Regions from separate parts of the Leucobacter sp. USHLN154 genome, predicted to be linked through region 2. Evidence: riboswitches for the same ligand, from Rfam matches in the RefSeq annotation. Region 2 holds a riboswitch; the other holds the start of a gene.

The links. A riboswitch is a leader RNA that binds a small molecule or an ion and turns the genes downstream of it on or off. The one in region 2 is predicted to bind thiamine pyrophosphate.
Region 1: it holds a riboswitch for thiamine pyrophosphate, as region 2 does, so the genes downstream of both, WFH23_RS01685 (thiamine ABC transporter substrate-binding protein) here and WFH23_RS13465 (ABC transporter substrate-binding protein) in region 2, are expected to answer to the same signal.

What each region holds. Positions count from the first base shown of each region.
Region 1 is NZ_JBBCXF010000001.1:359,168-363,360, reverse strand. It holds gene WFH23_RS01690 (ABC transporter permease) at 1-1,232, opposite strand, end outside; gene WFH23_RS01685 (thiamine ABC transporter substrate-binding protein) at 1,352-2,437, opposite strand; TPP riboswitch at 2,431-2,539, opposite strand; gene WFH23_RS01680 (cell division protein PerM) at 2,546-4,193, opposite strand, start outside.
Region 2 is NZ_JBBCXF010000007.1:191,909-196,101, reverse strand. It holds gene WFH23_RS13475 (ABC transporter ATP-binding protein) at 1-28, opposite strand, end outside; gene WFH23_RS13470 (ABC transporter permease) at 25-861, opposite strand; gene WFH23_RS13465 (ABC transporter substrate-binding protein) at 870-1,928, opposite strand; TPP riboswitch at 1,959-2,068, opposite strand; gene WFH23_RS13460 (YkoF family thiamine/hydroxymethylpyrimidine-binding protein) at 2,129-2,830, shown strand; gene WFH23_RS13455 (NtaA/DmoA family FMN-dependent monooxygenase) at 2,827-4,134, shown strand; gene WFH23_RS13450 (MurR/RpiR family transcriptional regulator) at 4,176-4,193, opposite strand, start outside.

The sequences.
Region 1 (4,193 bases), on a different contig from region 2:
AGCGTGCGCACGACGAGCGGCAGCGCGACGAGGGCCTGAGCGATCGGGATCAAGACAGTCGAAGTTCGCAGATCGAACCCGATGCCGAGCGGCCGATTCATGGTCAGGAGCAGACCGAAGCCCAGTGTCACTGCTGATACGCCGAGCGGCAACATCACGAGCGCGTCGAAGGCCTCGATGCCCCGTCGGAGCGATCGGGTGCGAGGGCGACGGGAGAGGACGAGGGCCAGCAGCATGCCGAGCACGATAGCGATGAGGGCAGCCACCGCGGCGATGCGGAGCGAGGCTCCGATGGCCTCGAGCACCGTGCCATCGATCGGCAGCGCTTCCGGCGGATCTGCGAGCGCGGCGTAATTCGCCAGCGTCCACCTCCCTTCCCGGTCCCTCAGCGAGCGCGTCACCAGAGCGGTGAGCGGGAGCACGTGCAGCAGCAGCAGCGTCGCCCCCACCAGCGTCAGCACCGGAGCATCGACTCGCCGTGGAGGCGTTCCGCGCCCCCGCTCCTCGCGCAGCACGACCGCGCGCTCTCCGGCGCGGCGCAACTGCGCCGACACGGCGAGCGCGGCGGCCACGATCGCGAACTGGGCGATCGACAGCACCGCCGCGCCGCGGAGGTCCAGGAACTGAACGGTGAGCCGGTAGATCTCCGTCTCCACGTTCGCGAAGGCGGTGCCGCCGAGAATGAGCACGATGCCGAACGAGGTGGAGCAGAAGAGGAACACGAGCGCCGCGGCGGACGCGATGGCGGGGCCGAGCGCGGGGAGTGTCACGATGCACCAGGCGCGCACCCGTGATGCGCCGAGCACTCGCGCGGCCTGCTCGGAGGTGTCGTCGAGGCGGGCCCAGAACCCGCCGACCATGCGGGCGACGACGCCGACGTTCGGAAATGCGAGTGCGAGTACGACCGCGGCGAAGCTCTGGTCCAGCCCCCACGATCCCAGCGGCCCTCCCGGTCCGAGCAACGCCGAGAAGGCGACGCCGACAACCACCGAGGGCAGCACGAACGGCACCGTGAGCACCCCTTGCAGCACCCGCTTGCCGCGAAAATCGAGACGGTAGAGCGCGTAGGCGGCTGGCACCCCGAGCGCGAGGGAGAGCGCAGTCGCGAGCCCCGCTTGGGCGAACGTCTGGCCGATGACCCGCCAGGTGCGTTCGGCGCCGAACACCTCTGGCAGACCGCTCAGATCGAGTCGTCCCCCGTCGACGAACCCTGTCGCGACGAGCGAGAACACCGGCCAAACGAAGAACAGGGCGAGGAACGCGAGCGGCAGGGCCGCCGCCAGCGTCCACGCTGCAACGCCCCACGGGCCGAGAGCGGCACGTGGGGCGCCTCGGCCAGTCGGGCGGATGATCAGAGGCCGATCTGCTCGCTCAGGGCTTTGAGCCAGTCCTCGCGACCCGACTCGATCTCGCGGGAGCTGAGGTCGTGCGTCCGCCCCGGCGCGGGCGACGGCGCGAATTCCGTCCATGCCGAGGGCAGTTCCACAGCCGCATCGACGGGGTTCATGTACATCGCGTCCGGAATGGTCTGCTGGAACTCCTGCGACACGAGATAGTCGACCACGGCCTCGGCGCCGGCCTCGTTCTGAGCACCCCTCAGCACCCCTGCGTACTCGACCTGCCGCGTGCACGTGTCGAGCAGCGCGGCAGTGCTCGACGCCGTGCCAGCCTCGTCGACCGTGAAGGCCGGAGACGAAGCGTAGGAGACCACGATCGGCCGCGTACCCGCTTCGCCGCCCTGGGTGAACTGACCGTAATACGCGTCGCTCCACCCCTGCTCGATGCGCGCTCCATTGTCGACGAGCCGCTGCCAGTAGTCCGCGAAGCCGTCCTCCCCGAATTCGGCGACGGTGCCGACGAGGAACGAGGCCCCCGTCGACGAAGCGGTCGGGTCGAGCAGCACGGTGAGATCGCGATACTCCGGCTTCGCCAGGTCGTCGTAGGTTCGCGGCTCCGAGATCCCCTGATCCGCGAACCAAGCGGTGTCGATATTGATGCAGGTCGCGCCATGGTCCACGGCGACGAGGCCGGAAGCCGGATCGCCGTCGACGGCGAACTGCTCAGCGCCCTCGGGCAGCTGCGCTGGAGCGTAGTCGGCGACCACGTCGTTGTCGATGAGACGCGAGGCGAAGATGTTGTCGACGCCGAAGAACGCATCGGCGATGGGCGCACCCTGGGTGAGTACGAGCTTGTTCGTGAGCTCTCCCCCGTCGCCGGCCGAGACGACCTGTACGTCGTACCCGGTCGCTGCGCTGGCGGCCGCAGCGAAATCATCGTTCGGGAACGAGTCGTGGACGGCGAGCGTCACCGTCTTCGTATCCGGCGCTTGCCCCGCACCGCTCGCGCATCCGCTCGCTCCGAGGCAGAGCAGTGCCCCGAGCGCGAGCGCGGGCAGTGCGCGGTGCCGCACACGATGAGAATTGGGCGTAGGCGTCATTGAGGCGTCCTTCCTCCGCTGGCATGAACCAGATCAGGTGAACGGTCGGAGCTCGCGTGCTCCCTCTCAGCCCCGCGCGCCGGGACTCCCGTGGATTGCCCTCTTACCCTAGTGCCCTCGCCCCGGCCACCGCCAACCCGATCGACGTTCGGGCTTCGGCTCCTCCGCCGCGTCGTCGCTGGGCGTCGCCTCCGCGTCCCACGAATAGGCCTGCACGAGTGTCGCCTCGTCGATCAGCTCGTCGGAATCGCGACGGGCGTCGGGTCGTGACTCCGCCTCGCCCTCGTCCGAGGCATCATCGACTGTCGGCTCGTCGGAGCCGGAACGCAGCGGTTCGGCCGGCACGAAGGCCTCGGTATCGAACGCCTCGGTATCGAACGCCTCCGTGTCGAAGGTCTCGGTGTCGAACGTCTCGGTGCCGAACTCTTGACCGTCGCTCGCCTCGGCACGGGTCGGCTCAGTGCCGAATGCTTCGGCGTCGAAGGCCGCAGTGTCGAACGCGTCGGTTTCGTCACCTGCGGTACGCATCGCGTCGATCTCGTGCATGTCGGCGGTCGCGTCTTCGACAGCGCGCCGTCCTCTGGCGGCATCTCGATCCGCGGCCAGGACGAGTGCCTCGTCGACCGTCGTCTCGAAGTCGACGTCGTCGCGGTCGCCACCGGCGTCGGCACCGGCACCGACGCCGGCACCGGGAGCAGGGTCTGCGGCTGCTGCTCGGCCAGGCAGCAGACCGCCCGACGCAACCGCCGCTGGAACGACGGATGGCAGCGCGGCGCGGAACTTCGCCGCGTCAAAGCGTCCCGCGATGACGCCGATGAGCAGGCCCCCGCCCACCTCGAGCGCGATGAGCCCCCCGGTGAGCCAGGGGTCGGGGCCGTTCGACGCGAGGCGATCCGGCCCCATCGACCCGCGCGCAAGGGCGCTCAGGCCGGCGACGGAGAGTCCTGACAGCACCGCGGCGAGCACCGTGATCGACACGGCGGCCTGCCACGAGGCCCGGCGCATCCCTGGTCGGCGCGCGAAGAGCACGCCGAGAGCGAGCGCGGCGATGACCAGTACTCCCGGGGCCAGCGCCCCGCGCTCACCCCAACCGTCGGGAAGCACGCCGAGCATGGGCAAGGCTGGGAGCGGGCCGAGCAGCGTTTCGAATGGGGTGACCGAGCTTCCGGCGCCGATCTCGAAGCCGGCTCCCGACATCCACGCGAGGCTCCACACGATCGCCAGCGGCACGAGCGCCAGTTGCGCGAGGAACAATGTGAGCGACCCGATGGGATCGAGCTGCAGACTCTGCGCCAGCGCCGTGACATCGGCATAGCCGACCGCCACAGCGACGGCGAAGCCCAGCGCGGCGATACCGAGCATCAGCGCGAACGCTGCCGCCGCGAGACGAAACATCTCGGCCGCACGGCTCGGCAATGCTGCTCCGAACCGGACCCCCAGGTATTCGAGCCCGCGCAACGCGATCCTCACGCCCGACTCCCACCACGGGTGCCCGTCGCGCCCGGCACGCACCAGGAACGCCGCGCACGACGCGGCACCGTACACGGCGGCGGCGCTGAGCGCTGCCTGGACCGCTGAGCCTTCGATCAGGGGCGCGGCGAGTGCCGCTGCGGCGAGGGCGACGGCCCCGAATCCGACGGCGCCGCCGAGCACGCCCATGGCGCCGACCCCGCCACGGCCGGCGAACCGCCATCCCGCGCGCAGTGCGAGCAGCACCGAGATGAGCGTGATGCCGAGAGGAACGAGCGACAGGGTG
Region 2 (4,193 bases):
CGACGCCGCGGACCTCGAGCAGCGTCACGATCGCGTCCCCCGGTGCGTGCGATCCCGTCCCTGTTCGATGCGCAGCCACGGCGCCACCACGCGCTCGGCGAGTACGACGATGCCGAACAGGCACAGGGTGAGCAGCGTGCTGACGCCGACTGCGGCGAGCACCAGGTCGGTGCGGAAGACGTTCTTCGCCGACTGCATGTAGACGCCGAGGCCGGCGACGGCTCCCGCGTACTCGGCGAAGATCGCGCCGACCACCGCATAGGTGATCGAGATGCGCAACGCCGAGAAGAACGAAGCCGTCGACGCCGGGAGCCTGACCAGGCGGAACACCGTCGCCCGCGACGCACCCATCGATGCGAGCAGGCGTTCGGCCTCCGGGTCCGCCTCCGCGAACCCGCGCAGCAGCCCGACCACCATCGGGAAGAATGTGACGAAAGCGACGAGCAGGATCTTCGGGAGCAGGCCGAAGCCGAACCAGAGCACCACGAGCGGTGCGAGCGCGATGAGCGGCAGGGTCTGGCTCACGACGAGCAGTGGGAGCAGAGCGCTGCGCAGGATCCGCGAGAAGTCGAGCACGGTCGCCGTCACCCAGGCGACCGATACCGACAGGGCGAATCCCGCGACGGTCGCGATCAGCGTCGGGATCGCGTGCCGCAGGAGCGCGGTGCGCTCGGCGGCACCGGCGCTCACCACGCGCGTCGGAGCTGGCAGCATCTCCGCGGGCACGAGGCCCGCAGCGGCCACTCCCTGCCACGCGGCGAGCAGCAGCAGGAACGCGATCGTCGGCGCCGCGATGAGGGCGAGTCGTTCTGACCACGAACCGCCGGTTGCGAAGAGCCCCCGTCGGACACTGCGCATCATGCGGGTGTTCACCCCAGGTACGCGTCGGTGGCGTACTCGCTCCAGTCGGGTTGCTCCGTGAGCGGCCGCCCCTCCGCGTCGGTCAGGAATCCGCCGTCGAAGAGAAACGCGCCGAACGCGTCCCACGCCTCGGGGTCGATCGCGCCGATCTCGCGTTCGGGAGAGGTGAGGTAGTCCTCGGCGAGCAGCCGGGCGCTGGCATGGACGAGCTCGTCGGCCGCGCCGAGGGTGTCGGGGTTCGCCGCGATGAGCAGTTCGGCCGCAGCGTCGGGCTGTTCGGCCGCGTACGCGTAGCCGCGGGCGACCGCCTGCACGAACGCGCGGGACTCCTCCGGGTGCGCTTCGAGATATGCCTCGCTCGACACGATGCCGGTGGACTGCTGCTCCGGCACCCCGAAGTCCTGATACCCGAATTCGCGGTACGGGTGGCCGTCGAGCTCTGCCTGCAGATTCTCCCACGTCGCGACCGACAGCGTGAAGTCGATGCGGCCCTGCGAGAGCGCCTCGTAGGCGCCCGTGTCGAGCACCACCTCCTCGAACGACCCCTCGCCGCCGTCGCCCTCGATCGTGGCGCGCGCGAGGGCGCTGTAGAGCGGTGAGCCGAAGCCGCCGAACGTCATGCCGTCGAGATCGGCGGGGCGGTCGACGTCAGCACGATCCGCCAGAGTGACCAGACGCCCCGAGTCCCGCTGCGTGACGCGATACACCGACACGAGGTCGAGCCCGGCGGTGCGCGCCACCTGAACGGTCGACTGGCCGCCGATCCCGAAATCGGCTTCGCCGGCGGAGACCAGCTGGGTCGCCGGGGTCGAGCCGTACGGCAGTATCTCGACGTCGAGTCCCGCCTCGTCGAAGTACCCGAGCTCGTCGGCGACGTACACGCCGATGTGGTTCGTGTTCGGCGCCCAGTCGAGGGCGAAGGTGACCCGGGTGCTGCCGGCGTTCTCCCCGGCGCTCGCGCCGTTCGGCGCCGCCGCGGTGCTCGCGCAGCCGACGAGTGCGATCGCAGCCGTCGACAGCAGCGCGGCCGCGCGGGTCAGGGTGCGGGTATGGGTGTGATGGCGCATGAATGCGTGCCCTTCCGTTTCGTTCGGGCACGGGTTCGTAGAGTGTCTCCCTGCGCTGGCATGATCCAGATCAGGTTCGACGGTCGAAAGCTGTGGACTTTCCTCTCAGCCCGGCCTACCGGACTCCCGTGTGAGGTTCACCCTAGCAACATCCCGCCACCCGCTCCACGACGCACGCGATCGTCGCCTAGGGTTGGGGCGTGACTTCAGCGACGCATCCGACGCCCACTCCCGAGCAGTACGGCGTTGGAGCGCGCTTCACGCTCTCGGTCTACGACTCGGACTACGTGCGCATCATCCTGGGGGCACTCGGCTCGGCCGACACCACCGGCCTCACCATCGAGACGAATGACATCTCCACGTTCGTGACCGGCGGCGAGCAGCGCGTGCTCGCCTACGTGCAGAGCGTCGTCGCCGCGGCCGCGCGAAGCGGCGCGCATCTGTCCGCCGCGATCCTGCTCTCCCGCGGCTGCCCGGGAGAACTGCAGTGCGCGCTTCCGCCCGGCGTGCACGCGCTCGCCGCCGCTCCGATCGCGCTCCCCGAGAGCGGCGTTCGCGCTCGGGCGCACTGGTCGCTGTATCCGCTGCTCGACGCAGGATCCGCATCGCCTGCGGCGGTCGCGAGTGCCGCAGCGCCCGCCGCCCCAGTCGACCACATGACGCCGATCTATGCCGCGATCGATCAGGCGAAGGCGTCGGGGGTCTACTCGGGCTCCGATCACTACGCGACCCGGCTCGACGGAGACCTCTCCGCGGTGCTCGAGACGGCCGCGAACGCCTGGATCGGAGTCGGCGCGCAGGTGCAGCACGTGGTGACGCACCTCACCGTCTCCATCAACAGCCCGTCGGTGGTCGGCACCGCCGCGCCTCCGGCGACCGAGCCCGAGTCGCGCGCCTCATGAAGCGGGGCATGCACCTCGTCGGCATGGTGAATCCGCCCACGAGCCAGTACGCCGAGAACTGGCGCAATCCGCTCAGCCGCGCCGACTGGTTGAGCGGGTCGTTCACGGCGGATCTCGGACGCACACTCGAGCGCGGCTGCTTCGACATGATCTTCTTCGCGGACGCGCTCGCGGTGCCGGAGGACGGCGCCGGCGACTACGCCACGACCCTCCGCACCGCCGGGAAGGGGGCGATCTACCTCGACCCGATCGCCAAGGCGGCGCTCGTCGCCGGGGTGACGTCGCGCATCGGCATCGGCGCGACCGTGTCGACGAGCTTCGTGCCCGCGTACGCCATCGCCCGTCAGCTGCTCTCCGTCGACCACCTGTCTGGCGGACGAGCCGCATGGAATATCGTGACGTCGACGACCGATGCCGAGGCGCGCAATCTCGGTCATGCAGGCATCGCGGCGCCCGGCCAGCGCTACGACCACGCCGACGAAGTCGTGCAGACCGTCGTCGAGCTGTGGCAATCGTGGGAGCCCGATGCGCTCGTGCACGACCAGACGGCAGGCGTCTTCGCCGACCCGTCGCGCGTGCATCGGGTCGGCGAAGGGCTCTCGCGTGGTCCGCTCACCCTGCCGCAGAGCCAGCAGGGCCACCCGGTGCTGATGCAGGCCGGCTCCTCGACCCGCGGCAGGGCCTTCGCGGCGCGCTGGGCCGAGGTCGTCTTCGCGATCGGCGACTCCCCCGAGGCCATGCGGGAGCTGCGCACCGAGATCCGCGACCGGGCCCGCGTCGATCACGGTCGTGATCCCGATGCCATTCGCGTGCTGCAGGGCGTGCAACCGATCGTGGGGTGGACCGACGCGGAGGCTGACGCGAAGCTCGCCGCGCTGGTCGCGCAGATCGACCTGCCGAGCGCGCTCGCGAAGCTCGAGCGGCTGCTGCACGCCGAGTCCCTCGACCCCGCGGCTCCCGCGACTGAGATACTCGCCGCGCACCGCGGCGCCACCGGCAGCGCCGGGTTCGAAGACATGCTGGCAGCGGTGAGCGAGCGGCGTCGCTTGACGGTCGCCGAGCTCGCGATCGAGCAGGCCCTCAACCAGCTGCACCCGCAGCTGGTGGGGTCGCCCGCGACGATCGCCGACGAGCTGCAGCACCTCTTCGAGAGCGAGGCCGCCGACGGTTTCATCATCATGCCAGCCCTCTACCATTCGTCGTTCGAGGATTTCGTGAACGGCGTGGTTCCCGAGCTGCAGCGACGCGGCGTCTTCCGCAGCGCCTACACGGGCTCGACGCTGCGCGAGCATCTCGTCGGCTGAGAGCTGCGCGGCCGCCCTCGCCCGCCGGTCGGGCGCTTCGCCTACTCCTCCAGCGCGTC